3 regions of the Levilactobacillus muriae genome follow, and region 3 is predicted to be linked to each of the others. Evidence: predicted binding sites of a transcription regulator. Region 3 holds the regulator's gene; each other region holds the start of a gene.
What was found. Region 3 encodes LexA, which represses DNA repair genes until DNA is damaged. Its sites were predicted from a motif close to CNAACANNTGTTNG; they were not measured.

Region 1 (10,906 bases), on a different contig from region 3:
GCCGCACAGATGCCCGTCTTTGACCAGATCTTCACGCGAATTGGGGCGGCCGATGACTTGATCTCCGGCCAGAGTACTTTCATGGTCGAGATGCAGGAGGCCAACCGTGCGTTGAGCCACGCCACCGCCAATAGTCTGATCTTATTCGATGAGATTGGCCGGGGAACTGCCACCTATGATGGCATGGCTTTAGCTCAGGCAATCATTGAATTTGTTCACGATAAGGTTCACGCTAAGACTCTGTTCTCGACCCACTACCATGAACTGACCGCGCTGGAAGACTCCTTAAAGCAGTTACGCAACGTCCACGTGGGTGCCGTTGAACGCGATGGTGACCTCGTCTTCCTCCACCAAATGCAACCGGGTCCCGCTGATAAGTCGTACGGGATTCACGTAGCCAAATTGGCTGGCATGCCAACCCCCTTATTGCAACGTGCGGAAGTGATTCTGACTGATTTGGAAGAGGAAGCCGCGGAGAAACCAGTCGTGGCCGTGCCTAGCGAACAGATGTCGTCGATTGAGACAGCGCCGACTAGTGTGCCAGAAGCATCGACTGACACACCCACGTCTGCTGAACCCGTACCGACCGCCGTGCCAGCCGAAGAAGACCCAACGACGGCGGATACGGATCAACAATTATCGTTGTTTAGCGACGAACCGGAAATGAATCCAGCACAAGCCAAAGTTATCGAACAACTGAGTCATCTAAACCTGATGGGGATGACGCCGATGGACGTGATGAGTCAGGTCTACAAATGGCAACAAAAAATATCTAAATAAACCTGAGAGGAAGGGTCGTACATGCCTAAAATTCATGAGTTAGCGTCGGTACTGGCCGACCAAATCGCAGCGGGAGAAGTGGTTGAACGGCCCGCATCCGTTGTCAAGGAATTGGTGGAAAATGCGGTTGATGCGCACAGTAAGCAGATCGACATCACGGTGGAGGAAGCCGGTCTAAAGCGGATCTCCGTAGTCGATGATGGCGACGGTATCGCTGACGAAGACGCCGAGATGGCTTTCAAGCGGCACGCGACTAGTAAGATCACGGATCGTAAGGACCTCTTTCGCATCAAGTCTTTGGGATTCCGGGGTGAAGCACTGCCCAGTATCGCCTCGGTGGCCGATGTGACCCTGACAACCTCGACTGGGGGCGTCGGCACGCTGATCCATAACGTGGGCGGCATTATCAAGGCGCACACCGCCGCAGCAGCACGGAAGGGAACCTCGGTAACGGTCAAGGACCTCTTTGGTAACGTCCCGGCGCGACTGAAGTATTTGAAATCACCCGCAACTGAGCTGGCCCGGATCACGGATATCGTGAATCGGTTGGCATTGAGTTATCCCGACGTGGCCTTTTCACTGGTACACAACGGTCGTGAACTGACCCGGACGACTGGTCGGGGCGACCTCCAGCAGGTGATTGCCGGGATCTATGGCGTGCAGAGTGCCCGGAAGATGGTTGCCATTAAAGGCGCCAACCCGGACTTCAAGGTGACCGGCTACGTGAGCCTGCCGGAATTAACACGTGCCAGTCGGCAGTATATCTCGCTGCTACTCAACGGGCGGTACATCCATAACTTTCAACTGAGTAAGGCACTGATTGCCGGTTATGGGTCCAAGCTGATGGTCGGTCGATATCCGCTGGCGGTACTCGATATCAGAATGGATCCGCTGCTGGTAGATGTTAATGTGCACCCGACCAAGCAGGAAGTTCGCATCAGTCAGGAATCGGAGCTGACCCAGCTGATTCAGGAGACCGTGTTCAAGCGTCTCTCCACGGAAAATCTGATTCCCGATGTCTTCAGTGAGTTGCCGAAGCCTAAGAAGACGCCGGAACCGGCCACTGACCAGCTGACGATGGCGTTAAACGATGCCTCCACCAAGTATGAGTTCTCCAGTGCACCGCAAACGAGAACGGCGGCACCGCAGTCAACGTCAGCGGCCAGTCAGATTAGTGCAGTAGCCGATACGTCGGCGGCCACACCTATTAAACGGGGACCACAGCCACTGGAGACGCCGGAAGAGGTTCCGGTGGAACCGGTCGTGATCCATGCGCGGGGGGACTTTAAGTTACCTGCTGTGCAAGCGTTTGATGAGAAATACCGGACCGAGCAGCCCGCCGCACCACTGGGGATGAGTAGGGCAACCGAATCTGCGGCTGAACGACCAGAAATGGCCAGTCAACCCGTCGAAACGATTCCAGAGGCCACACAATTAACACAGGCACAGCCGCAACAACGGTTCCCTGAATTGCGTTACTTGGGACAGGTTCATGGGACGTATCTGTTGGCGGAAGCCGATGATGGTCTGTATTTAATTGACCAACATGCCGCTCAGGAACGGGTCAACTACGAGTTCTATCGCCAAGCCATTGGTGAAGTTAGTGATGACGAGCAGAAGCTGTTGGTGCCGATTGTTTTGGATTATCCAACGACCGATGTCTTAGAATTGAGCAACCACGTGGAAACACTGAGTAGTGTTGGTATTCACATCGAATCCTTTGGGCCGAATAGCTTCATCGTTCACGAGCACCCGACCTGGTTTAAAGCCGGGCAGGAGACTGATACAATCAAGGAAATGATCGATTGGGTCTTGAAGGACGGTAAAATTTCTGTGGCGGCCTTCCGTGAAAAGACGGCAATTATGATGAGTTGTAAACGGGCCATCAAGGCCAATCATCATTTGGATGACCAACAGGCGCGCGCACTACTGAAAAAATTGGCGACGGCAGAGAACCCATTCAACTGTCCTCATGGGCGGCCGGTACTGGTTCACTTAACGGATCAGGAGTTGGAGAAGCTCTTCAAGCGGATCCAGGATCCTCATCACAGTGGCGACGACTGGGGTGAATAACCCCCTTTCACTCGTGGTGATAAGCCAGTTCGTCCCATTCCCAGCAAACCAGTAGAATTCACTGCAGATTTACAGGGAATATGGTACAATTTAAAAAGCAAACATATGTTTTCTTGAAGGAGATTAGACTGGTCATGTATGAATACCTCCATGGCACCATCGCGGCGGTTTACCCCGACCACGTGGTTATTGATGTAAATGGGGTGGGGTATCTGGTCAACACGGCCAATCCCTACCGGTACCAAGTCACCACCGATGGCCAAGATGTGACGATTTATGTGTATCAAGCAGTTAGTGATAGCGCTCAGACGTTGTATGGTTTCCAGGATTTTGCAGAGAAACAGCTTTTCTTGAAGTTGATCAATGTGAATGGTATTGGGCCTAAGAGCGCTTTGGCAATTCTGGCCAATCCGGATCATCAAGGCCTAATGCAGGCCATTCGGACTAGCGACGTTAGTTTCTTGATGAAGTTTCCCGGTGTGGGTAAGAAGACGGCTGGTCAAATTGTCTTGGATCTTCAGAATAAATTGGATGATCTGGAACCCGTCGACGACGGTGACTTGTTTACGCCAGAAGTGGCGACGACCGATGGCAGCAACCCTGAATTGGACGATGCGATTGCGGCCTTAACTGCTTTGGGCTATCGCGAAGCGGCTGTCAAAAAGATTACGTCGAAATTAAAGCAATTTGCGGGCGACTCAACGAACGATTACCTGAGTGAAGGCCTACGGTTATTGACGAAATAAGTGTTGGTAGGTCACTCTGAATTTAACGAAAGGAGGCGTAACGATGGCTGATGAAGATCGCTTAGTATCGCCCGAGCCGGCGGATAATAACGAAGACTCAATTGAAAAATCATTGCGACCGCAGACGTTAGCGCAATATATTGGTCAAGATCCTATCAAGCATGAACTGCGTGTTTACATTCAGGCGGCTAAGCAGCGTGAAGAATCACTTGACCACGTTCTCCTCTACGGACCACCTGGTCTGGGGAAGACGACACTGGCGATGGTGATTGCCAACGAAATGGCCGTCCACATTCGAACGACTAGCGGGCCGGCCATCGAGAAGTCTGGTGATCTGGTAGCGTTACTCAATGAACTTCAGCCTGGTGATATTCTCTTTATTGATGAAATTCACCGGTTGCCGAAGATCGTCGAGGAAATGTTGTACTCTGCGATGGAAGATTTCTACATCGATATCGTCGTCGGGCAGGGGCCAACCGCCCATCCCGTTCACTTCCCGTTGCCACCGTTCACGCTGATCGGGGCGACTACGCGGGCTGGTTTACTGTCAGCGCCATTGCGGGATCGTTTTGGTATCGTCGAGCACATGGCCTATTACGAAACACGCGATCTGCAAGATATTGTGGAGCGTTCCGCCGATATTTTCAACACGACAATTGCGACCGATGGCGCTCATGAGGTTGCCTTGCGGTCGCGGGGGACGCCACGAATCGCCAATCGGTTATTGAAGCGGATTCGGGATTTTGCCGAAGTGTCGCCTAATCATTCCACCATTGATCGGGCCATCGTCGATCACGCGTTGACACTGTTGCGGGTCGATTCGGCGGGGCTTGATCCCACCGATGTGAAGTTGTTAACGACCATGATCGATTATTACGATGGCGGGCCAGTTGGGTTAAATACCCTAGCGGCCAACATTGGTGAGGAAACGGAAACAGTTGCGGCGATGTACGAGCCCTACCTGCTCCAGCGCGGTTATCTGAAACGCACGGCGAGAGGGCGGGTAGTGACGGCTGCTGGATATGCCCACTTGGGGCGATCGATGCCGAACCAGAAGGACGACTGAGCTGAGGGTGCGCTTAACGCGATAATCTGAGTTGAAAAATAATTATAATACCGAACATCCCAAGAACTTCTAGAAATAATTGGACGGAATCCCTTGGTTCTGGTAAAGTGGTTCAGTAGAGACGATATGAAGGAGTGAACGAAAGTGTTAGGAAATTTTGTAATTGCTGCCGCTGGCGGTGTTAGTCAGTATTCAACGATCATTATTTTAGTGATCTTTTTAGCCTTGATGTATTTCTTAATGTTGCGGCCACAACAAAAGCAACAAAAGAAGCACAAGGATATGATGAGTGACTTAAAGAAGGGTGACCACGTTGTGACGATTGGTCGCCTGCATGGTGTCATTGATGAAATCAACGATGCTGATAAGACCGTTACCTTGGACTGCGATGGGATCTACTTGGTCTTCGATTTACGGGCCATCTCAGCGGTTACGGCACAAGGGCCAGCCGCTGTTACGGCGCCCGCTGCTGCTGCAACGAGTGAAGCAGCTAGTGACGACCAACCTGCTGAAAGTGCCGCTGATGATTCTGCTGACACGGCCGACAGTGCAGCAGCTGACGACAGTGCTGACAAGGACGACGCAGCTAAATAAGTTTAGAGTGACTCACTGGCAACGAGTTTGACGGTGAGTTAGGAGACTGACGCAATCTGGGTCAGTCTTTTTTGTTTCGCTAAACTGGACGTTGCCTCGCCTCCGGGATGGTGAAAATGGGTCGGGACGCGGTGGGCGGACGTCCAGAGCCAAAGGGCGGTCTCTGAACTTGCCCTTAAGCCTCAAAAATCGAGTCTTAAGCGCACCAATTTTCTAAGCGGTCACCGCTTAGAAAATTCCCACGGCTGAGCCCATTTTCACTATCCCTGCGGCTAACATCCAGTTAGCGAGGTGTCCCTGGGGCTATTTGTTTCCAAGCACAACCAGGCTGGCGCCATCTCTGACATCCTCCGATTGTGACCACATTGACGATGCAACTTGATGGTTATGATGGCGGAATCCTGATTTTTGTTATTCGTAGAATGCGGCCTCTACTTACTACTAATGTAATTTTGGCCAATTCTGTCTCATTCTTTTATGGGATATTAGCAATGATTAGGTCAGTCCCGAATCGATTGTGGAAATGATGTCTTATAAATGGCGGATATTCGGGTGTAGCTGCCGATTGAAATGTGGGTTACCAGTTTGAACGATGACTTTACTAAGCGATAACTTGTGATTGAAAAGGACGAATCTCATGGTAAAAGAATTTAGGGAATACCAAGGTTAGTGATCAGTATTAGTCGCAGGTCAAAATTAAGTTCTGAAGGTTGGAAGGTTTAAAACACCCATCATGACTGTTGCAGCAACGATACTGAGACTAAAATTAGGCAGCGTCGTCTAAACCAGCCGGCTTACCGTTCACCAAATTTAGGCTGGAACGCAGTGGGTAGGACGCCGCCAGCCTGAGAAGCGGTTCCCACAGCAGCCGGAATCTCTGGCAGCCGCAGGTGGTGATTTTCGACTAATTTTGTGGATTAAATCTCTGTTAACTGGTCCTTTCTAGATGTACTTGAACTTTCAACATTCAGTTAAGTTGCTAACCCAGCGATAATTTTAGTTGTGGACAAACACGCGTTCGATTATAATTTAGGAAAGCCTATGCCATACTGGGAGGTGGCTACGATGCAACCGGCAGCTAAATTTACACAACGCAAGATTATCCACGTCGATATGGATGCCTTCTACGCGTCCATTGAGGAGCGTGACCATCCAGAATTTAAGGGCCACCCCCTGATTGTGGCGCAAGATCCACGTAAGACGGGTGGTCGGGGCGTCGTGACCACCGCTAATTATATTGCCCGGAAGACTGGGGTTCACTCAGCGATGAACGCCAATGAAGCACTGAAACTGTGCCCAAACGCGATCTTTAAAACACCGGACTTTCCGCGATACCGCAAAGTTTCCGACCAAATTCACGCCATCTTTCACGAGTATACGGATAAGATCGAAACGGTGGCCTTCGATGAAGCCTATCTGGACGTGACTGAGAACAAGCATCACCTACATTCCGCAGTACAGGTTGCTCACGCAATTCAAGCTGAGATCTTTGATCAGACGCATCTGACCTGCTCGACTGGAATTTCCTACAGCAAGTTCTTAGCGAAGGAAGCCTCTGACTTTCGTAAGCCAGCAGGGGTCTGCGTGATCCTACCCGAGGACGCTCATGATTTCTTAATGGCATTGCCAATCGAACGCTTTCGCGGGGTGGGGAAGAAGACGGTTCCCAAGATGCACGATTTGGGAATTTTAAATGGTGCGGACCTCTACGAGCGAAGTCAGCTGACGTTGATTCACGACTTTGGTAAATTCGGCTACATCCTCTATCAGCGAGTCCGCGGTATCGATGAACGACCGGTCGAGTATCAACGTGAGCGCAAGTCAATCGGTAAGGAGCGGACGTATGGACCACCCCTGACGACGACCGGCGAGGTGGAGAGTCAGCTCCAGCGGCTGGCCGAGATGGTTGCTGTGACCGTGAAGCAGAAGCAACGTCACGGCAAAACCTTGGTCTTAAAGCTGCGAGATAGTGAGTTTAAGACGATTACCAAACGGGTGACGCGGCCAGACTTCATTGCCAATGATGCAACCACCTACTATGAAATGGCTTTAGAAATTTATCAAAGTGTGGCCAGTAGCGATGAACAGGTGCGGCTGCTAGGGATTACTCTGACGGGATTGGCACCGCAAACATTCGAAGAGCTGCGGCTGCCCCTGTTTGACCCAGACCAGTCGCACTGAAAGACTTCCTTTGAAATTGCCCCGTAAAACTTGTATACTAAAACGCGGTAACGACGCAATTGCGTTGGTAAATCGGATAGAAAATAGGTGAACACCCATGGCTATAGAAACTGCCATTTTAGAAGAAATCAAAAAATATCAAACAATCATGATTCACCGCCATCAGCGGCCGGATCCCGACTGTATTGGGGCCCAGTTAGCACTACGAGCCATCCTACGGGCGAGCTTCCCCGACAAGACCGTTTACGCGGTTGGTAAGCACTACCCTGGCTTCGACTGGATGGGGCAAGCGGATCAGGAAGTTCCTGATGATGTCTACAAGGACGCCTTAGTCATCGTTGTGGATACGGCTAACCAGCCACGAGTCGACGATGAACGCTGGTCAACGGGTAAAGCCGTTGTTAAGATTGATCATCATCCTAACGAGGACGCCTTCGGTGACTTACAATGGGTCCTGGACCAAGCTTCCAGCACGTCTGAGATGTTATACGACTGGTTCGCAGCGAACGAAGCTGAGCTGACCATGCCTGATGATGCGGCGCGCTTACTCTACGCTGGCATTGTGGGGGACACTGGTCGCTTCATGTATCCGGCAACCACGGGGAACACGATGGCGGTCGCTGGTAAATTGATGGGGTACAACTTCTCAGCGACCGAGGTCAACCAGGCCGAAGATGAAGTTTCACCGGCCGTGGCGAAGTTGTCCGCTTATGTTTATCAAAATTTGGAAATCTTACCTAGTGGGGCCGCTTATCTCAAATTGAGTGATGAGGTCGTAGAACCCTTTGGCTTGGGCAAAGGGGATTCGACCTCTGCCATCGTGCCATTGCCTGGTAAGATTACGTCAGTAGTGGCTTGGGCCATTTTCGTTGAATCCAAGGACCACACGTACCGCATTCGGTTGCGGTCGAAGGGACCTTCCATCAACGGTTTGGCAAAGAATCATGGTGGGGGCGGTCACGCCTTAGCCAGTGGTGCTGGTGCCAAGGACCAAGTTGAGATCGATCAAGTGATCCACGAGCTCGATGAGTTAGTGGCGAACGCTAAAGGAGAAAATGAATGACCGAAAACTTTAAAGCTTTCAACTTGCAACCGTATTTAATGACGGCCTTGCAAAAGATTGGGTTCACGGAACCCACTGCCGTTCAGGCAAAATTGATTCCCACCATTGCTTCGGGTAAAGATGTGGTCGGCCAATCCCAAACTGGGAGTGGGAAGACGCATACTTTCCTGTTGCCCATTTTCAACCAGTTAACTTCTGAAAACCAGGTTCAGGCTGTTATCACGACACCTAGCCGGGAGCTGGCTTATCAAATTCACGCGGCTGCTGAACAATTGGCTGCCGAAGCACCATTTGAAATCCGTATCGGGAACTACGTTGGGGGGACCGACAAACAGCGCCAAGTGAACAAACTGCGGCACTACCAACCCCAACTGATCATCGGGACACCAGGGCGGGTGTTAGATTTAATCCAATCCCAGGCCTTAGATGTCCACACCACGCGGCAATTCGTTGTCGATGAAGCAGATATGACGTTAGACCTTGGATTCTTAGATCAAGTCGACAAGATTGCCGGCCGGATGCCTAAAGACTTACAGATGATGGTCTTCTCCGCCACGATTCCACAACGGCTCGATCCGTTTTTGCGGAAATACATGAACCATCCCGTTGTTGAAGAAATTCCAACGAGTACGATTATTTCTCCAACCATCGATAACTGGCTGATCTCCACGAAGGGTCAAAACCGTAACCAACTGATCCTACAGTTGATCACGATGGGTGAACCTTACTTGGTTCTGATCTTTGCCAATACCAAGACGCGGGTCGAACAGATCAACGACTTCTTAAAGGCCCAGGGCTTAAAGGTTGCCATGATTCACGGGGGCATCAAGCCACGGGAACGGAAGCGGGTTATGCGTGAAGTCAAAAACTTGCAGTATCAATTCGTGGTTGCCACTGATTTGGCTGCCCGTGGAATCGATATTGAGGGGATCTCTCACGTTATCAATGATGATATTCCAGAAGATCTCGACTTCTTTGTTCACCGGGTTGGCCGGACGGGACGGCAGGGGATGCCAGGAACGGCCATCACGCTGTACTCACCAGATGAAGAAGCCAAGATTTCCGAGATTGAAGCTATGGGCATCAAGTTCCAGCCTAAGCGTATCAGCAACGGTGAGATTGTGGATTCTTACGACCGGAACCGTCGGACAAAACGAAACAAGAGTACGGAGAAGCTTGATCCATCACTGATCGGTTACGTGATGAAAAAGAAAAAGAAAATTAAGCCTGGCTATAAGCACCAAATTAAGCAAGAAATTCACCGACGGAAAGACCAGGAGAAGCGGATTGCGGCACGTCAAAGCGCCCGCAACGAACGGAAGCGCCGCAAGCGCGAATCAGACCGTTACCAATAAACTTACCTTTTGCCGCCTACGGCAACCAGGGATTCCGCCGCTGTGGGGAACGCTTGCAGCCAAAGAGCGGGCTTCCAGCTCGATTTGAAACCTCGTCAAAGGCAGACGAGTTTCCAAATACGTCCCACGCTGTAAGGCCGAGGAAAAACATCCCGGCCTAACAGCGTTGTCACGGCAGGCTACATCCCTGGTTGCCTTCGGCTAAGTCAACTTTAGTGGTAGACGTTTGTTGCGTGAAACCACAGTTTGATACGAGAAAGCTTCCAATGGCGTGATCTGAAAAAATGTCAGCTAACGCCAGCTCCCGGCTAATGATCACTACGGGCTGTTGGGCTCCCTCGTGAGCACAATAAGCTCATGCTCGGATATGAATTTCTTGCGAGTGTGACGATTGAATGCTGTCTTAGCCGGAGGAGGCCAGGGATGGAGTCCGGCCGTGACAATGGCGTTAGGACGGGTGTTAGCTTTTCCCCGCTCTTACGCCATGGGATGTGGTTGGAAACTCGCCTGAACCTGGCGAGGTTTCAAGCCAAGGTGAAATACCGTTTCTTAGGATTTCACCGGTCCCCACAGCAGGCGGAATGCCTGGCAGCCGTAGGCGAACAGCTCTCGAACGTCCGCCCTCAGCGACCCGAACCATTTTCACTAACCCAGGGTAATGGTCACACAGCGTTAATAATCGTAAACCTTGATTGACAAGGCGACGGTTGCCACCTATAATTTCTAATGGACAATTAAATATCATTCGAGGACATACCGTAACTCACCGATTTTCAGAAACGTTTTGGTTGCTGTGAAAAACGATTCGGTTGGTTACTGGCGCTCCCTCAGCTACATCGCGACTCAGCGTTATGAGTTTAAGAGGTAAACGATTAAAACATCGTTGCAAGTAAAGTGGTACCGCGCTTCGGCGTCTTTACGGGCAACGGTGTTTTTTATACTTTTTTGGAGGTATTAAGAGATGAAAGACCTAACTAGTAGTCAGATTCGCCAGATGTACCTGGACTTTTTTAAGTCTAAGGGCCATACCATTGAACCCAGTGCATCA
Region 2 (10,906 bases), on a different contig from region 3:
CTTTGGAAGAAAATGGTGTAGGTCGGCCATCGACTTACGCCCCAACACTGGATACCATTCAACGTCGGTACTACGTTAAGTTGGTCGGTCGACGGTTTGAGCCCACTGAACTGGGTGAGATCGTAGATAATATCATCAACGACTACTTCCCAGATATCGTCGATGTCGGCTTCACGGCTGACTTGGAAGGCGAACTAGATAGCGTCGAAGAAGGCAAACAGGATTGGGTCAAGATTATTGACGACTTCTACAAGCCATTCTCGACTGAAGTTGCCCATGCCGAGGACGCCATCGAAAAGATTCAGATCCGTGACGAACCAGCTGGCTTTGACTGTGATATCTGTGGTGCCCCAATGGTCATTAAGATGGGACGTTACGGGAAGTTCTACGCTTGCTCCCGTTTCCCAGATTGCCGGAATACTAAGGCAATTGTGAAGGAAATTGGTGTCGTTTGTCCCGTTTGTCATAAGGGCCAAGTTATCGAGCGCAAGTCCAAGAAGAACCGGATTTTCTACGGTTGTTCCCGTTATCCTGACTGTGACTTTGTCTCATGGGACAAGCCAGTCGGTCGTGATTGCCCGAAGGATGGTCACTACCTGGTTGCTAAGAAGATTCGTGGCGGCATTCAGATCGTTTGTCCAAACGGCGACTACGAGGAAGCCCCACAAAAGTAGCGTGCCTCATCGCTTCTAAAATTTAAATCTGTTTCACTGGTGTTGACCTTTCGCGGGTCAACGCCTTTTTTTGCCTGCTACTTATAACTAACTGAAAGTTGAAAGGTCTAAAATACGAATTATGACTGTTGCACCAATGATGCTGAGACTACAATTAGACAACGTCGTCTAAATCAGCCGGCTTACCGTTCGCCAAATTTAGGCTGGAACGCTGTGGGTAGGACGCTGTCAGCCTGAAAAGCAGTCTGCCAGCTCGCTTTGAACCCCTGTTAGCTGAACCTTTCTAGGTGCATTTGGACTTTCAACCTTTGATTTAGCAAATATAATCCTGTAATTCATAACAAAAAAAGACGATAAGCCGCTTCTTCAAAGAAGAGACTTATCGTCCGTCAGATGGATTGCCTTAGCAAAACAAGCTTATATTCTTTATACAAACCGTTGATTTAACGATATTGTCAAAACGTGTTTCACACTCATTTAAAAATAATCGTCAAATCCTAGCTGGCTAGCCAAGTCTCCGGATGGTCGAAGGCTAGCTGAAGCTGTTCCAGGAACTGACTCACGTGGTAGCCATCCGCCACTGCATGATGAATTGTTAGGGACAGGGGCATTTGCCACCGCTTGGCCTCCTGCTCGAACTTTCCCGCCTGGATAACCGGGAAGAAGGTATTCAGTGGGGTAAAGGGGAGCGGTGTGTAGCTGGTGAAGTGAGTCCAGGGAATGCTACCGATCATGTAGGTGTTTTCGCTCTGCGGGGCCTTGGGCATCGGCGTCCGTTGATCCCCATATTCGGCCAGATCGGCCAGGTAGTTTTGATGAAATTGCTTGAAGTTCGGATCGTAGGCCGTCCATAGGCTGGAAATACTGTGATCATCCGTATGCATGACCGAGTAGGCCGGATGGAGGACGTCATAGTGCCGGAGTTGACCAGCATCATCGCGATGGACTCTGAACTCAGGTGTTTGTGCGATAATCCTCGTGACGAGGTAGAGATAGGCCGCATTGAATTTGAGGTCACGTGCCGCCAGCCACTCCTTAGTGGCCGTGACGTCTAGGTCAACGGTCAACGTAAAACCGGTTGGCATCATTTTGGTGAAATAATAAAAGTATTCGCGCCGTGGCCACGTGGCCAAGTCGATAGGGGTACTGTGTGTATTTAAGGGTGTCATATTAAGTCCTTTCTGACTGGTTATACGCCGGCTGACACTTCTCTAGCCACTTGGCTTTGAGGTCCTTGAGGGCTTGCCGGAGATTATCAACCTCAGCGACATCGGCCTTCCAAAGAACGCTATAGGTAAACGCATCCGCCCCTAGGTCATTCCAATCCGCCTGAAGCGCGGTATCGTGGTAGAAGTTGCCGTTTAGGTTGGTTTGATAGTACCCCCAGAGATTGTGAATGTTGCGTGCAACATCGATGAAGGTCTTACCATTCTGCTTATTTTTGATCTGAATCACACCATAGAAAGTTGGTGCCGCCTTGTAATTTTGAGTAATTTCTTTGTGATTCATGTGTGACTCCTTATCATTAGGGTTTCGCCAATAATCACTGCCACTCGCTGTCCGGCTGAGAAAGCCGTAGTCAATCAGATAGCGGCGCAACAAGGGATAATCGGCATAGATCGGTTTTAATTTGGCCGTCAACGCCTGTTCGGTCAAATGCTGAGTCGCTGGCAGCGTTAGGCTAATCCGTTTTAAGACAGCCAGGATGGCCTTCTGGTGCTTGGGCCACCGTGCCAGTTTCAAGGGGGTGGTGGACGTAAAGTACTTCGTCACCAACTGATCATATTCAGCAGTGGTGATGTTAAAACGGTCATCCTCCTGTCCCTTTTGATCGGGTAATGTCACCAATTGATCGGCAGTTGCTGGCTGATTGAAGACCTGTTCATAGATTGCGAGGTAGAGTTTGGCCTGTTTGGCCTTTTCACGGAAAGTAAATTTTTGATGACGCACAGTTGCTGCTGCAATGCCCATTTCTTCGGCGATTGCGGCGTCCTTCTGCCCCTGAACGAATGCCAGTAACAGGTCGCGTTGCTTGGCCGTCAAGGTATTATATTTAGTGTCGTTTTGGATCAAGGTGGCCACCGAATTGGGGTGTGCGGCCGCAAGATGATGCCGAATCATGGTCGCTGCCGGATAGAACTTGTCGTCTTCCGGGAAGACTTGATCCTTGGCAAACGTTGCATCACAAGTGTTACAGATATAGGCCGCATCCGTCTCGTGCCAGCCCTGTTCAATTTCAGTTAGTGTCAGATCGCCTAGGTTCATGTCGAATCCCTCCAGTGGCATCTACTTTACAAATGTTTACGGATAATGTCAACAACTATTTTTGAATATATTATTAAAAAATATCTAAAAACGCCGTATTTCTTTGGCAATATGTGGATTTAAGCGTGTCCCTCATTGTTTACAAAAACCATAAACAAAATAATCTTTGCTTTTCAAAAATAGCAGCAACTGCCAATTGCCATCAGCCGCAACACACTAGCCAAATGGGGCCGTCTACAACATTTCTGATGAGTTAGTTGAGTTTTTAGGGCGCGTTTGCTAGCATTAACACGTACAGGAGGTGTCAGCCGTGGCTTCAGCAGTCGCACAATTCATGACTTACCTGAGTGGTGAGCGCCAATATTCACCTGAAACTGTGAAGGCCTATCAGGAAGACTTAGCTGAATTCAGTCACTTTCTACAGGCTAACGGGGGTGAGAAACCCTGGGCAGAGATCGACCAGCTCGATGTGGAGGTCTACCTCAGTGACTTGTACGATCACCACTATGCCCGGACCACAATTGCCCGCAAGCTATCAACGCTACGGTCGTTTTACAACTTTCTGATGAGTAACGGTCTGGCCAAAGACGACCCGTTCGCCTATGTTCAGCTCAAGCATCACCAGAGCCACTTGCCCCGTTTCTTCTATGAACGGGAAATGACGGCACTGTTCACGGCTGCCGCGGGTAATTCCAATCAGCAGTTGGCTACGCGTGATTCTGCCGTGCTGGAGATTCTGTACGGGACGGGGATCCGGGTCAGTGAATGTGTCAACCTGACCCTGCGCGATGTAGATTTTGACAACCGGATCATGCTAGTTCACGGGAAGGGTAATAAGGAACGTTACGTCCCGTTTGGCCATTACGCCAGCGATGCGCTGGAGACGTATTTCACAGCAGCCCGGACACCCTTGATGGCCAAATATCATCAGCAACACGATTACGTCTTCATCAATGCCCATGGGGGGCAACTGACCCCAGCGGGCGTGACGTATCTGCTCAATCAGGTCATCAAGCGCAGCAGCCTGACTGGTGATATTCATCCCCACATGTTGCGCCACACGTTTGCCACACATTTGCTCAATAACGGGGCAGACTTACGGTCGGTTCAGGAGTTGCTGGGTCACAGCAGCCTCTCGACCACGCAGATCTACACGCACGTGACGCGAGAACACCTCCAACGGGATTATCGTCAATTCTTTCCCCGTGCAACTGAAGACAAGGACCAACCGAAGTAATCATAAGGAGACTAATAATTATGCCAGTAAAATTTGAAGCAACGACCATCTGTGCCGTCCGTCACAACGGCCATAACGCCATGGCAGGTGACGGCCAAGTGACGATGGGTGAAAAAGTTATCATGAAGGGAACCGCCCACAAGATTCGTCGGATCTACAACAACCAAGTCGTTGTCGGATTCGCCGGTAGTGTCGCCGATGCCTTTAACCTGGAAGAAAAATTTGAAGGTCAACTCAACGAATACAGCGGTAACCTGCAACGGGCAGCCGTTGAACTTGCCAAGCAGTGGCGTTCCGACCAAGCTTTACAAAAGTTAGAAGCCTTACTGATCGTCATGGACAAGGACGAAATGCTCCTAGTCTCTGGCTCCGGTGAGGTCATTGCCCCCGACGATGACATTTTGGCCATCGGTTCTGGTGGGAACTTTGCTTTGGCCGCAGCAACGGCTTTACACCACCACGCTAAGGAAATGAGCGCTAAGGAAATTGCCGAAAGCGCCATCCATATTGCAGGTGGGATTGATATCTTTACAAACGAAAATGTCATTTCTGAAGAACTTTAAATCTGGAGGACTGAGAATAGTGGACGCAATTAATAAAACACCTAAAGAGGTTGTCGGCTTACTTGACCAATACGTTATCGGTCAAGATGAAGCCAAGAAGGCCATTGCTATTGCCTTACGGAACCGTTACCGGCGCATGCAACTTGATGCCGCTATGCAAGAAGAAATTTCACCTAAAAACATGCTGATGATTGGACCGACCGGGGTTGGGAAAACTGAAATTGCCCGGCGGTTAGCTAAAATCGTGCACGCCCCATTCACCAAGGTCGAAGCCAGTAAATTTACTGAAGTTGGGTACGTTGGCCGCGACGTGGAATCCATGGTTCGTGACTTGGTTGAAGTCTCCGTTGCGATGGAAAAGCAGGACCAATTCAAGAATGTCCGTGCCGATGCCACGCAGGCTGCCAACAAGCGTTTAGTTAAGCTGTTGGCCCCAGCTAAGAAGAAGGAAAACAAGAACAACAACGACTTTTCAAACATGATGAACATGTTCTCCCAGATGCAAAATGGCCAAATGCCAGCGGCGCCTAGCGAACAGGAAGAAGTTACCGATGAGATTCGTAACGAACGCCTGTCCTTAACGGAACAACTCAACAAGGGCCTGCTTGAAAACCACTCGGTCGAACTCGAAATGGATGACCCACAGCAGGCTGGCGCAACCGACAACAATATGTTGGGCCAAATGGGTATTGATTTGAATGATACCTTGGGGTCTATCATGCCTAAGAAGCGGATCAAGCGGACGGTCACGGTCGCCGAAGCTCGTGAAATCTTGGTCAGTGAAGAATCAGAAAAGTTGGTCAACAACGCCGACATCAATCACGATGCCATCATGCGAGCTGAAAACACTGGCATTATCTTCCTCGACGAAATCGACAAGATCACCAAGGGCAGTGGCCAGAACAGTGGCGACGTTTCCCGTGAAGGGGTCCAACGTGATATCCTGCCAATCGTTGAAGGGACGCAAGTTAAGACGAAGTATGGGACCATCGATACGGATCACATTCTCTTCATCGCAGCTGGCGCCTTCGCAGAATCCAAGCCCAGTGACTTGATTGCCGAATTGCAAGGCCGTTTCCCAATTCGGGTTGAATTAAACGACCTCAGCAAGCAAGACTTCGTGCGGATCTTGACCGAACCGAACAATGCTCTGATCAAGCAATACATCGCCTTGATTGGGACCGACAACGTCAAGGTAACCTTCACGATGGAGGCCATCGAACGTATTGCCGAATTGGCCTTCGAACTGAACCACGAGAACCAAAATATTGGGGCTCGGCGGCTACAGACCGTTCTGGAAAAGCTCCTGGAAGATCTGCTCTATGAAGGACCTGACATGGGGACAGGCGACGTCACGATTACCGAAAGTTACGTTAACGATAAGATCGGTGACATCGTTCAGAACAAGGATTTATCACGGTACATCCTATAAACGTATGTGGGGGCCAGGACAGTTGTCTTGGCTCTTTTGCGTGGTGTAAGGTATGATAAGAGGTAACAGATTAATGTGGGAGGAATTGTGATGATCACGTTGAAGAATGACTATCTGACGGTGAAAATCAATCCGTTAGGGGCCGAATTGACCAGTGTTAAGGATAATGAGAGTGGCTTGGAATACATGTGGCAGGCCGACAAAGCGTACTGGGGCCGTCACGCACCGATTCTCTTTCCTATCGTCGGCCGGTTAAAGGATAATCAGTACCGATTAAATGGGGAAACGTACCACATGACTCAGCACGGTTTCGCACGTGATCGTGAATTTACGATTATCGATCAGACCGACACGCAGGTTAGCCTTGAATTGACTGCTGACGACGCGACTAAGGCACTTTACCCGCAAGACTTCATCCTGACCCTGTCCTACGAATTGGTCGATCACCAGGTCAAAGTCAACGCGACGGTGACGAATCCAGCCGATGAAGAAATGGTCTTCTCGTTTGGGGCCCATCCTGGCTTCAACGTGCCCTTTGGCGGTGCCTTAGCCGACTTTACTGATTACAATGTGACCGTTTCACCCAAACAGACCTATCAACGTGTCCCATTGGTTGGACCGTACAGCGATACCCCCCATGCTGTACCACTTGATCTCCATCAGCCATTAGCCTTGACACATGATCTGTTCGATCACGACGCGCAGGTTCTGACGCTCGACAACCATGAGACGACAGTCATGCTCAGCACACCCGCAGACGACCACGGTATTGCACTGACAGTCGCTGCGCCATATCTGGGTATCTGGTCACCGTATCCCAAGCAAGCACCGTTCGTGTGCTTAGAACCATGGTGGGGCCTGGCAGATGATGCCCAAGCAACGGGCGACCTGAATACGAAGGTTGCCATCCAGAAATTAGCGGGTAAGGATTCCTTTAAGGCGAGCTATCAAATTACTTACTTTTAAATCATAAGAAAAAGGCTCCCAGCGACGAATGTCGTTGAGAGCCTTCGGTATCCTATTTAGCGTGACGTTTCTGGTAGCCATGACCGAATGGCACCAGTGATTCCGTCCCGTTCTTGATCCGGGTAATGTTGGTTCTGTGGCGGTAGAAGACGAATACCGTCAATACAAAGGCGATGCCGGTCAGATACCAGTCGTGAAACCCTAGTGAGATCAAGGTAATCAGCGAAAAGGCAATCATACTGGCCAAACTGACCATGCTCGTCCAGTAGATTAGGCTGACCCACAGTCCAGCTGCAATCACAAACATCAACGGGTTGTATGCCAGTAGCATCCCCGCTGAGGTGGCCACCGCCTTGCCTCCTTTGAAATGATCAAAGACGGACACGGTGTGACCGAGAACCGCAAACAGCCCGAACAAGAGGGGTGTCGCGGTACCAAAGATTGTGGTCACGTGCCCCCAAGTGGGGAGCAGTGTGGCGACCGTTCCCTTCGCAATATCAAGGACCATCACGACCGTCCCAGCATATGGCCCGAGAACCCGGTAAGTATTGGTTGTCCCAATATTACCGGAACCAGACTGGCGAATGTCGGTATGGAAGAATGTCTTACCCACCCAGACGCCGTTTGGAATGGCCCCCAAGAGGTAGGCCACAATGAGTAACCCAATTAATTTCACGCGTAATTCCTCCGCTCTTTCTCCCGACAGCCACCATCGCTAGGGTGGCGACCGTCACTAATAAGCTGCTCTATATTTTAGCATGTTTTACGCATTACGCCAATTATATCAGGAAACTAGCCAGCTTTTAGTTTCCTGTGGTATGATAATGTGGTTACTGAAAACCCACCCCATGCGATTTGTACGATTCATTTGAACATACGTTCGCATTGAGGTAAACTAAAGGGTATCGTAAAAGCAATTTTAAATCTAGTAAAAGTAAAGGGGATTTACGCATGGCGAAAGCAAAACCTAAATATGACGATTCCTCCATCCAAGTCTTGGAGGGATTGGAAGCTGTCCGTAAACGTCCTGGGATGTATATCGGCTCCACTGACGGCCGGGGTCTCCACCACCTGGTCTATGAAATCGTCGATAACGCCGTTGATGAAGCGCTGGCCGGGTACGGTAAGGAAATCAACGTTACCATCCACCAGGACAACAGTATCACCGTCGTCGACCATGGTCGGGGTATGCCTGTGGGCATGCACGCGTCCGGTATTCCCACACCTGAAGTTATTTTAACGGTGCTACATGCCGGGGGTAAGTTCGGCCAAGGTGGTTACAAGACCTCTGGGGGACTCCACGGGGTGGGGGCTTCCGTGGTCAACGCCCTCTCCAGTTCGCTGACCGTGACCATTGTACGCGATGGCGTTCGGTACCAGGAAAAATTCGCCAAGGGGGGGCACCCCCAAGGTACCCTGGAAAAGAAGGGCAATACGCGTGCTCACAATGGGACCACATTGACCTTTAAACCGGATAGTGAAATTTTCACGACGACCGTCTATAACTTTAATACGCTCTCAGAACGGCTCCGCGAATCGGCGTTTCTACTCAAAGGCGTAAAGATTACGCTGACCGATGAACGTGAGGGGCAAGAAAAGGCCGAAGAGTACCATTTCGAAGATGGGATCAAGGAGTTCGTTAGCTACCTTAACGAAGACAAGGATACTCTCGGTGACGTGATGTACTTTGATGGCAAGAAGGATGGTATCGAGGTCGAGGTCGCTGCGCAATACAACGACGGCTACACTGAAAACCTCCTGTCGTTCGTGAACAACGTCCGGACCAAAGATGGGGGAACCCATGAAGTTGGGATGCGCAGCGGCTGGACGAAAGCCTTTAATGACTATGCCCGAAAAGTTGGATTGCTCAAGGAACGCGATAAAAACCTCGAAGGTACTGACGTCCGTGAAGGCCTGTCTGCGGTCATTTCGCTGCGGATTCCCGAAAATCTGTTGCAATTTGAAGGACAGACTAAGGAAAAGCTGGGAACGCCCGAAGCACGAGCAACGGTTGACAGCATCGTCAGTGAACAGATGGGGTATTACCTCATGGAAAATGGGGATTTTGGGAAGATGTTGATTCGAAAATCGACCCAGGCCCGTCAAGCGCGTGAAGCTGCACGTAAGGCCCGTGATGAGAGTCGTAATGGCAAGCGCCACAAGAAACATGAACGACTACTCTCCGGGAAATTAACCCCCGCACAATCCAAGAACTCCGCTAAGAATGAACTGTTCCTAGTCGAAGGGGATTCTGCCGGTGGCTCAGCTAAGCAGGGCCGCAACCGGAAGTTTCAAGCCATCCTGCCACTGCGGGGGAAGGTGCTAAACACGGAACGCGCCAAGTTACCTGATATTATGAAAAACGAAGAAATTAGTACCATGATCTATACGATTGGTGCAGGTGTCGGTACTGAATTTAACATCGCCGATGCCAACTATGACAAGATTATTATTATGACCGATGCCGATGATGATGGTGCGCACATTCAGATCCTACTATTGACTTTCTTCTACAAGTACATGCGGCCCATGATTGATGCTGGCCGGGTTTACATTGCTCTGCCACCATTGTATCGGATCAAGACGACTGGTAAGAAGTCAACGATCGAATACGCTTGGACTAACGATGAACTTGATCAGAAGACCAAGCTCATCAAGAATCACGGCTACAACTTGCAACGATTCAAAGGGCTGGGTGAAATGGACGCCGAGCAACTGTGGGATACCACGATGGATCCCGAGAAACGCACACTGATTCGAGTCCAGATCGACGATGCAGCCTTAGCCGAGCGCCGGGTCACAACGTTGATGGGTGACAAGGTTGAACCACGCCGGAAGTGGATTGAAAGCAACGTTCAATTTACGCTAGAGGACGATAATACCAGTCTCCTAGAATCCGCAGAACCGACAGAATCAACGGATAAATAACCGGTGAAAGGAGCACAACTTTCGTGAGTGAAGGACAGAATATTCAAGAATTAACTTTGGAAGAAGTGATGGGTGACCGGTTTGGCCGGTATTCCAAGTCCATCATTCAAGAGCGGGCACTACCAGATATTCGAGATGGTTTAAAGCCTGTTCAGCGGCGAATTTTATTTGCTATGAACAAGGATGGCAACACCTATGACAAGGGCTTCCGAAAATCAGCTAAATCTGTTGGGAACGTCATGGGTAATTTTCACCCCCATGGTGACAGCTCAATTTATGAAGCTCTAACACGGATGAGCCAGGACTGGAAGGTTCGTGAACCTCTAGTTGAAATGCATGGGAATAATGGATCGATGGACGGGGATCCGGCCGCTGCCATGCGGTATACCGAAGCTCGGCTGAGCAAGTTGGCCGGTGAAATGCTGCGGGATATTGACAAGGATACGGTTGAAATGGTCCTCAACTTCGATGACACCGAATACGAGCCCACCGTCTTACCAGCCCGTTTCCCCAACCTATTAGTCAATGGGTCAACGGGTATCTCGGCCGGTTATGCAACGGATATTCCGCCGCATAACTTGGGTGAGGTTGTAGACGCTCTAGTTTACCTGTTGAGTCATTCTAAAGCGACGTTGGCAGAACTGATGTCCTTTGTTCAGGGGCCAGATTTCCCTACCGGTGGCATTATTCAGGGGAAAGACGGTATCGTTAAGGCCTATGAGACTGGTCGTGGTCGGGTCGTTGTCCGTTCCAAGACAGCGATTGAACCCTTACGTGGGAACAAGAGCCAGATTATTGTGACCGAAATCCCATACGAAGTAAACAAGGCCCAATTGGTCAA
Region 3 (10,906 bases):
ACTTGGCCCCCTTACCAGCAACGTGCGTGGCAAACCGCTTAGCAACGTCAGTGGTGAAGCCACCGTACAAGGAATTATCCGCACAGAGTAACACGTAAAAGTAATAATTTTTCGCCGGTTCCTTAGATATTTCCATAGAGTAACGCCTTCACTTCTGGAGAATATTCACCTTGCCGATCATACACAATCAGGGGATCAAGGAAACGTAATCCCCCGGATTTACCGTCCTTGATTGCTTCAACTAACACCATGTTGGCTTCCTTGCCGGGCTTGGGATGTACCAGCCGAATGCGCTTAGGCGCCAACCGATTTGCCGTCATCAGATCCAGGAGCTGAAGCAAACGGTCCGGCCGATGGACAAAATAAGCCTTACCATTCATTTTCAATAGGCCGCTGGTCGTCTGAACCACCGTAGCAAGATTCGTGGTGATCTCGTGGCGCGCAATGGCTAAATAGGGATTGGGATTTTTCTGGCTATCCGGCAGATCAGCAAAATACGGTGGATTACAGGTGACCACGTCCACCGAGTCCTTGGAAATCCACTGGTTGATCTTGGCTAAGTCACCCTCGTAAACAGTAACCCGTCCTGTGAGATTGTTCAATGCCACACTACGGCGGGCCATATCCGCAAGACGCGGCTGAATCTCGACCTCAGCAATCTGGCCCTTCGTCTTACTACTCATGAAGAGTCCCACGGCCCCATTGCCTGCACACAAGTCGACGATCTGACTAGACTGGCGTGCTGGTAGCTTGGCAAAGTCTGCCAAAAGTACTGCATCCAATGAAAAGGCGAAGACATCTGGGCTCTGGATAATTTGAATATCTTGGCTGTAAAGCTGGTCGATTCGTTCACCAGCCTGTAAATCTGGCGTGGTCACAGCCACCACCTTCTTTCATTTTTGGTTAAGATTACTTGCAACCCCGGCAGTTTTTTTGCATACTAGATTCATTAGATCCACTGTGAGAGGAGCACGACACATGTTTTATTCGTTTCTGCGGAACGTCATCCGCGTTATCTTATTTATCGTCAATGGTAAAGCTAAATATCTCAATCGTGAAAAATTACCGGATGGCCCTTACGTTTTGGTAGGACCTCACCGAACCTGGTTTGACCCCGTCTACTTTGCACTGGCCGCCAGTCCCCGAAAGTTCAGCTTCATGGCTAAGGAAGAGTTGTTCCAAAACTCTATTTTCCGATGGCTACTCCATCATGTCAATGGTTTTTCGGTAAATCGTGACCATCCGGGCCCATCGGCCATCAAAACACCGGTTCGACTTCTGCGGAAGGGTGACCTGTCCCTGATCATGTTTCCCTCAGGTTCCCGGCACTCGCAGGACCTCAAGGGTGGTGCGGCCGTCATCGCTAAAATGGCAAAGGTGCCACTCGTTCCTGCTGTCTACCAAGGCCCCCTGACCTTCAAACGACTCTTCTCTAGAAAACGCGTTACGGTAGCCTTTGGCGATCCCATCACTATCGACCGCAAATTAAAGTTAGATGAAGCCGGCCAAGCTGACATCGAACAACGAATGCAGGCAGCCTTCAACGCATTGGACAAGCAGATCAATCCGAGCTTCGAGTACGTGGATATCTCTGGTGAGAAGGAAAAAGAAGACCATCAAGACTAAATTTAAGGCCACCATGCCTAGTGTATAACTAGCTATGGTGGCCTTTTTTGCAACCGAAGATGGCGAATGGTTCGCCCAAAGCCATTTATTTTTAGTTAATTCCCCAATCCAATTTATGATTAAAACGATTCTTTTGATTATTTTCCCAAATCATGAGACCAATTCCGGAAAAATTACATTAGTAGTAAGTGAGTACTATTTTACAGCCGACTTTTGACGAATAAAGCGTCTAAAAAAGCGTCCAATTCGAAAGTAAATTGAACGCAATACTATTTAGATGCACTTTTTAAGCGTCGTGCGACACTGTCTAAAAACCAGTTAAGGAAATTATCTTCCCGCATTTCCACACCTGTCGTCATAAACAGCCATCACTGAAAGCTACCGACCACTGCTCTTGCGATTAGAATTAGTCGACGTGCGCCGCGTTCTGCAACTGAATCATGTCGTAGTAGCACCCGTGCTGTCGCATCAGGGAATCATTGGTGCCGCGTTCCACAATTTTCCCGCGGTTCAGCACCAGTATCAGGTCGGCATTTTGGATTGTCGACAACCGGTGGGCAATCGCAATCGTCGTTCGATTTTCTTGAATCCGGGATAACCCAGTCTGAATCATAGTCTCCGTTTCAGTATCCACGTTGGCCGTTGCCTCATCCAAGATCAGAATCTTCGGATCAGTTACTACCGTACGGGCAAACGTAATCAGTTGCCGTTGCCCAGCGGAGTATTCCGTCCCCCGTTCCAATACCGGTGTTGCATAGCCCTGCGGCAACTGGTCGATGAACTCGTCGGCCTGCACAAAGTGAGCTGCGCGTTGTACCTGATCATCCGAAATATCCGGATTGAACATGCGAATGTTGGTCTGAATATCCCCGTAGAATAGTTGTGGTTCCTGCAGCACTAACCCCATCTTCGCCCGTAACTCTTCAGCGGAATACTCGCGAATATCACGGTCGTCAATCAGAACTTGACCAGATTGGAACTCGTAGAAACGCATCAAGACATTGATCGTTGACGTTTTCCCAGAACCCGTCTGTCCGACCAACGCTACCGTCTGACCCGGTTCAACGACGAAGGACACGTCTCTCAGAACGGGATGTTCCTCATCGTAAGCAAAGGTAACGTGGCGGAATTCAACTTTACCACGCGTAATTTTGGCATCCGCTACAGGATGTTGTGCAGGGGCTAACGTTTGGTCATCGACCACCCTTAGAACCCGTGAACCGGCAACCATCCCGTTTTGAAAGTCGCTGAGACTATCCATCATGTTGCTCATTGGGCTATAGAAGTTATTCAGGTAAGTGATAAATGCGTAAATGACCCCGGCCGCAACGACCTCGTGGAGCCCCCGCATCCCGAACATGCCTAAGACGATCACCGTACCCAACGCGTAGAACAAGTTGATGATGGGACTCAACAATAGGGAGTTCGTCCGAATCATAGCCTTACGCGTATCGTAATAAGCTTGATTGGTCGTTTCAAAGTTAGCTGACGTTCGCCGCTCTTGCCGGAATTCCTGAATAACACTGATCCCGGTAATGGCCTCGGCCAATTTGGTGTTCAGTTCGCTCAGTCGTTCCCGCATCCGCCGATACACCTTGGAACTGTAACGTTGGTAATACCAAATCGTCACGCCCAAGAAGGGAACCAACACCAGCGTCCACAATGCGACCGTTACATCGGTGAAGTACATCGCCGCAAATGACGAAATAACCGCAAAGATAGCTAAGATTAACGTATTGAGTAACGCCCAGAAGTTGGAGAACGTCATGGTATCGTTCATCAGCCGTGAGAGAATTGAGCCCCCCGGTGTTTGGTCGAAGTAACGCATTCCCTTTTGGTGCAACTGGCTGAAGAGTTTCCGGCGAACATTTTCTAGCATGTACTCCGCCCCCATGGTACTGGTATAGTTCTGCCAGAACTGCATGAGTGCCCGCGTCACCATACCGAAGAAGTATAGCCCGGCAAACATCCACATGATCGCGATCGTCGCATTGCTAGTCCGCAGATAGCGGTCCATATACGTCTGCAACAACCACGGCAGGAAAACATTGATCCCACTGATGACCGCTGACAGAATAATTGAACCAATGAAGAACCACTTGTAAGGTGCCGCGAATTTCAGCAGGCGTTTGATGACCGTCAACTGTTCCCTGGTCGTCATACTATGTGCCCATGCGGATTCGTGTTTATCAGTCATCGCTAACGCCTCCCTTCACTTGCGTCTCTAATTGTTGCTGGTCAAACATCCGTCGGTACCAACCATGTGCCGCCATAAGCTGCGCGTGGTTTCCCCGTTCGACAACCTCACCGTGGTCGAGCACCAGAATCTCATCGGCACCCATCACAGAGCTCAATCGGTGTGCCGAAATAATGGTCGTCTTGTTGGCCCGTTCGGCCTTCAGGTTCGCCAGAATTTCGGCTTCGGTCTCGGCGTCAACGGCTGACAAGGCATCATCCAAAATCAACAATTCTGGGTTGATCAGGAGTGCCCGTGCAATGGCCATCCGCTGACGTTGCCCGCCGGATAAGGAAATTCCTTCTTCACCCACTTGGGTGTCGTACCCCGCAGGCAACTGCGCAATTTGACCGGCCAAATCACTTTTAGCCGCAGCCGCTTCGACTTCCGCTTGTGTGGCTTCTGGACGGGCAAAGCGAATGTTCTCAAAGATATTTGTGGAAAACAGAAAGCTCTCCTGTGGGACGTAACCGATGGCTGGCAAGTAGCTATCCAGTGCGTAGTCCTTAATGGGATGCCCACCGAATTGAATCTCACCGCTATAGGCATCAAACTCCCGCAGAATTAATTTCATAATCGTTGATTTCCCAGCACCAACGCGGCCAACGATACCAAGGGTCTTGCCAGCCTGCAGGTCAAAGTCGATCTGCTGGAGGCTAGCCCCGGCGTCATCGGGATAGTCAAACCGGTTGACGTGATAGCTCAGTGTCCCGGTTGGACGGGTCTTCAGGCCATTGACGCGGTCGATGATGTGGGTTTTCTGATTCAACAATTCCATGACCCGATCATAACTGGCATTTCCCCGTTCCATGGTATTAAACAGCATCCCCACGGCAAACATCGGCCAGACCATCATGGCTAAATAGCTGATGAAGGACACCAAATTTCCAATGGTAATAACGTTGTGGGTGACAAACAGGCCCCCTAAAACGATGGTCGCCACGTAAGACAGTGAGATAACCAGCGTAATCGCCGGATCAAACAGGGAATCTAGTCGGTTCACACGCCGGTTGATCTTGATCGTCCGGGCAACCTGGCTGTCGAAGTCAGCCACATCGGCGTCCTCTTGGCCTAATGCCTTGATGACTTTAATCCCACTGATACTCTCCTGCGCCTTGTTATTCAGCCGCGAGAAGGCCGCTTGTGACGCCCCAAAGGCCCGGTGAATCCGTTGCCCAAGGAACCACGAGATGACAGCCAGAAAGGGAAAGGGAATAATGGCAATTAACGTTAACCGCCAATCGATCAACAGCATCATAGCAATCAGGGTCGTCCCCCCCGTAATGATGGCATCGGCGAATTGCAGGATTCCTCCACCAGCCACCCGTTGCACGGCTTCCAAGTCATTGGTTGCATGAGCCATCAGATCACCGGTCCGGTAATGCTGGTAGAATTCGCGGTCCATCACCATAAAGTGGCTGAACAGCCGATTCCGCAAAAGTTGTTCCAGGTGAGCAGCGCCCCCCCAGATGGCATTGCGCCACATATAGCGTGTGGCATACTGACCCAACGCTGCCAGGGTAACCAAGCCCAAGTCGATGGCCAAGAGTCGCCCAGTCATAGTCTGCCCGTGAATGCCGTCAACCATGTTCCCAATGATTCGTGGCGGAATAATAGCAATGATGGCCGTTAAGATCAATCCAACGACGCCGACCAGGTACGTACGCCACTCTAGACGGAAATACCAGGCCAATTTACGAAAAATACTCACGAACATCCCTCCTTAAAATTAAAATATGATTAAATTGTAACAGACTTTCTAATTTTACAGAAATTAAATAAAAAAGCAAACAAAAAAACTCGCCCCCATGGAAACTGGAAGCGAGTCGTCAGTAAAACCAGATCTACTTTTTGTCGTGTGATTGTTGTTGCATCGCATTCATCATTTGATGTAACTTTCGTTGAGATGGTTTTTGTCCCATTTGCAACATCATAGCACGCAGTTGATCTTCGTTAATTGGCGGATTGTCTTTCAGATAGTTTTCCATGTACTTACGAGCACCGAAGAAGCCTCCAGCAGCACAGCCAAGGCCGACGACGATGACGATAATGATCCAGATCCAAGTTGACAAGGTATTCCCCTCCTTTATAAAGTCATTCAGTTTACAATTTTACACAAACTTAACGCAAAATAAAAGAGCGAATCCATTAAAAAGACTCGCCCTCGCAATTAATTGTCCCGTAAACCCTTCTCACGTTGGATATCACGGACCTTCTCCGGCGTAACTTCCTTACCACTTTTATCGTAAACCTGCATCATTTCGACCTGGCTCTTAAAGCTGGCCCGAAATAATTTCAGGTACTTCTTTCGTAAGGTTGCCCGTTCCGTCGTTTCGGCAGGGGTGAGGCCTTCACTTGTTTTGGCTTTGTGAGCCAGTTCGTTGATGCGAACTAATAAGGTGTCCATCGTTTCTTCAGCCATGAATAATCCTCCTTTACCTTTAATTTTGAATTTGGGTGATTACGCATCCGCGATTTTAGACCGAACGATTGCTTAATTCCCACGTCACATTCCAACTGAAACTTCGGCGCACACGACCGCCGCCATTTCAAGACAAGCCCTATCATATCAGGGTTAATTTCAAATTTCAATTATCGGGACATAATCCGTGAAAATTTAGGATTTCATCACTTAGTCTAGAAGAGGAATTGACACAACACAAAATAATTAGTGCCCGCCAGCACCTCTGTTCGCTGTGAGGTTATCAGCAACTAATCAGGTCAAAACCCCAGGTTGACAACGTTTACGGCTCAACTATGGCGGCAAAACATTTTGCGCATGTTGCAGCAAACAGATTAATGACTTAATTTACCCGAACATCTGTTTGAAAACGCTGGAAACCTATGCTACACTATGGTTAAACTATACTACGAATGACGAACGAGGTGGCAGAAAAATGAGTAAAGCTTCTGAAAGTAAACAGTTAGCCGTCCTACGCTTCATTTGGGAACGGGTCAACGAAAAAGGGTATCCGCCGACTGTCCGTGAGATTGGCGAAGCCGTCTCTCTCTCCTCAACCTCTACAGTGCATGGCCACATCGCCCGCCTAGAAAAGAAGGGCCTGCTGACGAAGGACCCAACGAAACCACGAGCTTTGGAAGTCACGCCTGCCGGTTTAGAAGAATTGGGCGTCCACGAACAACAGACTCGGATTCCCGTATTGGGCACTGTTACAGCTGGGGAACCCATCCTAGCTGTTCAGGAAGCGACCGACTACTTCCCAGTTCCTCCAGAATTCGAACGGGATGACGATCAACTCTTCATGTTGACCATCCGGGGCGAAAGTATGATCAACATTGGTATCCTTAATGGTGACCAAGTCATCGTCCGGCGGCAGCAAAACGCTGACAATGGCGATATCGTGATCGCCATGACGGAAGAAAACGAGGCAACGTGCAAGCGTTTCTTCAAGGAAGCGGATCACTTCCGACTTCAACCGGAAAATGACACCATGGCACCAATCATTCTCAACAATGTCAGTATTTTAGGTAAGGTCGTTGGTCTGTTCCGCGATGACGTTCACTAAAAATTAGCTTGAAAAGAGTGGGACAGAAGGCGTTTATATGTTGAGCACTGACGTCATAAGGAGAAAATTCCGGGTTTGGACTATTCTCCTTATGGGGTTAAGCGCAGGAATCTGCCTTCTGCCCCACCTTTCAGCAGTATAGCTTTGGGCAGTCAAAAAACGAGCCTGGGATAAAACCCCAGACTCGTTTTTTGACTGCCCAAGTTAATTGTGCGCGTTTTAGATGACTTTACCGTGATAATGGCTTTCAGGTAACGTCGAGAAGTCGTAAGCAGCTAGGGCCTCGGCTTCCTGAACATAGGCGTGCAGTCCTTCCGCAATCATCAAGTTCAACGTTGTATCCTTTTCGTGAAGGATGACAACTGGCTTCTTACTGTGAAAGGCATAGCCAATTTCGAAAACCGTCCCAGAATCCACCTGATCATCAACAAAGTCAACCATGCCGACCACGACATCTGCTTGGTCGATCTGGGTCACGTCCATCTGGAACGTTTGTGTTGCCCATTCAGGTGTACCTAGTGTCAATCCAGGAATTTCACTCTTTCGAGGGCTGAAAAAGTTTGTAACACGGGGGTTAGCGGTTAAGGCGCGTTCCACCCGTTCAATCCGCGAAATCTGCTCATCATCAAAGAATGGTCCTGCTAAATAAACGTTCGTCACACTAATCTCCTCATTTCTGTCTTATGTAATTTATATTATACCGGAAATGCTAACTTTTGGCGACACTATTTTAATTAATATTCGGTTATAAATCGTTGTGGGTCCCTAATTTAATAAATTCATTAATATTATTCGAGTTTAACGGTTTCAGGTAACCCCTTTCACGATATAATTATTTCATGCTATACTGAAAGCAACAGAAATTGGGGGGATTCAACATGATTCTTGGATTTGCCATTATGGGCGGTCTAATTACAATAATTGCGGCGTTTTCACTCGCCACAGCAATTCAACACGGCGACTCAAAGATTGGCTCGATCATTCTAATGACGCTGGCCCTGTTGGGAACTGTCTTCGCCATTTGGAAGCTGCCCTATTGGTCCCAGGACAACGCGCCGGCGAGTCAGACCGCTAAGCAGAGTCAGATCAGTTCGCAGTCCGGGCAGGCCTTTTCCGCCAGTTCAAGTGGTGTGACCCAGGCTGACAACGAGCAGAGCGTCAAGCAGCAATTGGCCAAGGCTCTAACAAAGTTGGGGGACGTCACCTTTGACAAGTCTAGCAAGACCTACACACTGACAGTCACCAACAGTGATTTGAAACAAACTATCTCGGCTTTGAATAAGAAACCAAGCTTGGCCAAACAAGCCAAGTGGCCACGTTTTGTCACAAATTTCACGAAGACTAGTGGTTCATTGGAAAAGTCCCTGGGTAAGGGTTACAGCCTGCAAATCAGAGTGGGAAAGCAGTCCCCCGTTTTGGTATTCAAGGATGGTTATGTCGTCAAAAATCAATTTGAATAAGTCAAACGCGCCACATCTCAGAAAAGGTGTGGCGCGTTTTTTAATTGGCTACTGAAGATTGAAAGTTTCAAAACACTCATTATGCCCGTTGCAACAACGATACTGGGCCTAAAACTAGGCAACGTTGTCCAACCACCGCCTTACCATAGTTGGTCTGAGGAAACATGGATTATGCTTCTAGAAACGTTGTTGACTTGTGCTTAAACTTTAGGCACCACATGGGATTCAGTGATTGAAATTGATGTGCACAATCAGAGCCGGAGGCGGCCAGGGATGGAGCTAGCTGTGTCGACGATGTTAGTCGGCGCTTTTTCCGGCTTACATCGTGGGACGACCTGAGAGACGCCTGCACTTGGCGGCTTTCAGGCGAGCTGGAAGCCCGTCCTTTGGCTGGAGGCGTTCCCCACAGCAAGCGGAATCCCTGGTGGCCGGAGTGCGACCATTGCCACTAATTTAGCGGTGCCAATTCCTACAGTCACAAGAGTAAGGTGAGTATTTTGGCTTTCAACCCTCAGTTGGCTATAACAAAATACTATTGTTCGCGGTATTGTCGCTGTTGATTTTGACGACCAGCGAGGTAGTATTGCGCGGTCTCATCACCCACTGGCAGTTGCACATCGCGGCTATCGTTGCTCAGTTGTGCCTGGTAAATATCTTCATATTCGGCCACACTCACGCGTTTTCGCTGGGCAAGTAATTCGGTCAATACAGTGTCATCGTACCCCTGTTGGAACCCACTCTGAAGAATGCCACTGTAAAATTCGCCCTCTGCGCCAGAACCGTAACTGAAGAACCCTAGACGCGCACCAGCCGTCAGTTGACCATGCCGAAGCAGTGACAACAGGCTGAGGTACAGCGATCCCGTATAAAGATTGCCCACGTTCCGGTTATCTTCTTGGCTGGCCTCAAAGGCTGCCTTCAAGCTTTTCTGTTGCTCTGGTTGGGCTTCGGGCAGCACCTGTCGGAGCCCTTTACGCCCCATCTTAGTGAACGGTAAATGAAAGACGAAGGCGTCAAAGTCTGCGATAGTCCGATTGGTTTGCTGTTGATAATTGGTCCAAACGGTCTTAAAGAAGTCGAGGTAGACATTGGTGGAATACTTACCGTCAACCAGTGCCTCGGTCCGGTATATCGGCCGCCAGAAGTCCATCACGTCTTCCGTGTGATAACTACTGACCATGTCTAACGCCAGAACTTGGGGATCAGCCGCCACCAACATGGCGACTGCGCCGCCTCCTTGGGTGACCTCACCAGCCGTTCGGAGACCGTAACGCGCCACATCGGCCCCAATAACTAACACCTTAGCCTGCGGATGAACCCGGACGTAATCAGCAGCCAACTGCAGACCAGCCGTCGCCCCGTAGCAAGCCTGCTTTAATTCAATCGCCCGTGTCTGCGGTGACAATCCCAATAGATGGGCAAGATAAACGGCACTAGCCTTAGAATTATCGATACCCGACTCCGTTCCAAACAAAACCATCGCCACCTCTGCCTTTAAGGCAGGCGTCAGAAACTGACTGGCGGCATTGGCGGCCATCGTCACGATATCTTGTGTCGGCGGAATAATGGCCTGCTTCGATTGACCGATTCCAATCAAGTATTTATTAGGATCTTCTCCCCGCGCAGTGGCCAATTCAGCCATATCCAAATACAGACTCGGCGTATAGAACCCGATTTTATCAATACCAACATTCACAGTCATCAGTCATTTCCTCCTACATTAAGCTTTATGTATCATACACTTAAGGTGTTACCTCGTCGTTCAAATATGCTCATCGCAATCAACTTCAAATTAATGAACAAGCCCTGTTGCTTTGTCATGAACTATTGTACTACACCGCACCAACTCGTCGCCGCTACACAACCAAATCTCTAAAAAGTCTTAATTTCTCCTGATCGAAAATACTGACATCTAACCTGAGAGTCACCTAAAGTCAGGCAGCTTTCAGGACAAATGTCAGTATTTGTATATAACAATTTCGGTTATTTTCATTGGTCTTAAAACTCTATAAGGTAGCTTTTTGCATCTAGCAATTGTCTATAATTTATGATCTTTC

Region 1: the regulator LexA is predicted to act here: its motif matches at 6,267-6,280, upstream of dinB (DNA polymerase IV).
Region 2: the regulator LexA is predicted to act here: its motif matches at 8,007-8,020, upstream of parE (DNA topoisomerase IV subunit B).

Annotation. Positions count from the first base shown of each region.
Region 1 covers NZ_BAAFRU010000006.1:56,467-67,372, reverse strand. The annotation lists gene mutS (DNA mismatch repair protein MutS) at 1-780, shown strand, start outside; gene mutL (DNA mismatch repair endonuclease MutL) at 802-2,853, shown strand; gene ruvA (Holliday junction branch migration protein RuvA) at 2,988-3,599, shown strand; gene ruvB (Holliday junction branch migration DNA helicase RuvB) at 3,643-4,665, shown strand; gene yajC (preprotein translocase subunit YajC) at 4,810-5,259, shown strand; gene dinB (DNA polymerase IV) at 6,325-7,440, shown strand; gene ACKTSF_RS05415 (DHH family phosphoesterase) at 7,538-8,503, shown strand; gene ACKTSF_RS05410 (DEAD/DEAH box helicase) at 8,500-9,858, shown strand; gene alaS (alanine--tRNA ligase) at 10,820-10,906, shown strand, end outside.
Region 2 covers NZ_BAAFRU010000003.1:89,366-100,271, forward strand. The annotation lists gene topA (type I DNA topoisomerase) at 1-674, shown strand, start outside; gene ACKTSF_RS02600 (chloramphenicol acetyltransferase) at 1,172-1,843, opposite strand; gene ACKTSF_RS02605 (DUF2087 domain-containing protein) at 1,845-2,939, opposite strand; gene xerC (tyrosine recombinase XerC) at 3,274-4,176, shown strand; gene hslV (HslVU peptidase proteolytic subunit) at 4,197-4,739, shown strand; gene hslU (ATP-dependent protease ATPase subunit HslU) at 4,759-6,171, shown strand; gene ACKTSF_RS02625 (aldose 1-epimerase family protein) at 6,262-7,137, shown strand; gene plsY (glycerol-3-phosphate 1-O-acyltransferase PlsY) at 7,190-7,813, opposite strand; gene parE (DNA topoisomerase IV subunit B) at 8,089-10,065, shown strand; gene parC (DNA topoisomerase IV subunit A) at 10,089-10,906, shown strand, end outside.
Region 3 covers NZ_BAAFRU010000002.1:171,640-182,545, reverse strand. The annotation lists gene ACKTSF_RS01995 (GIY-YIG nuclease family protein) at 1-136, opposite strand, end outside; gene ACKTSF_RS01990 (tRNA1(Val) (adenine(37)-N6)-methyltransferase) at 123-878, opposite strand; gene ACKTSF_RS01985 (lysophospholipid acyltransferase family protein) at 979-1,626, shown strand; gene ACKTSF_RS01980 (ABC transporter ATP-binding protein) at 2,033-3,823, opposite strand; gene ACKTSF_RS01975 (ABC transporter ATP-binding protein) at 3,816-5,573, opposite strand; gene ACKTSF_RS01970 (YneF family protein) at 5,707-5,934, opposite strand; gene ACKTSF_RS01965 (DUF896 domain-containing protein) at 6,033-6,284, opposite strand; gene lexA (transcriptional repressor LexA) at 6,760-7,389, shown strand; gene ACKTSF_RS01955 (nucleoside 2-deoxyribosyltransferase) at 7,609-8,049, opposite strand; gene ACKTSF_RS01950 (hypothetical protein) at 8,268-8,849, shown strand; gene ACKTSF_RS01945 (hydroxymethylglutaryl-CoA synthase) at 9,382-10,545, opposite strand; gene ACKTSF_RS01940 (PPK2 family polyphosphate kinase) at 10,888-10,906, opposite strand, start outside.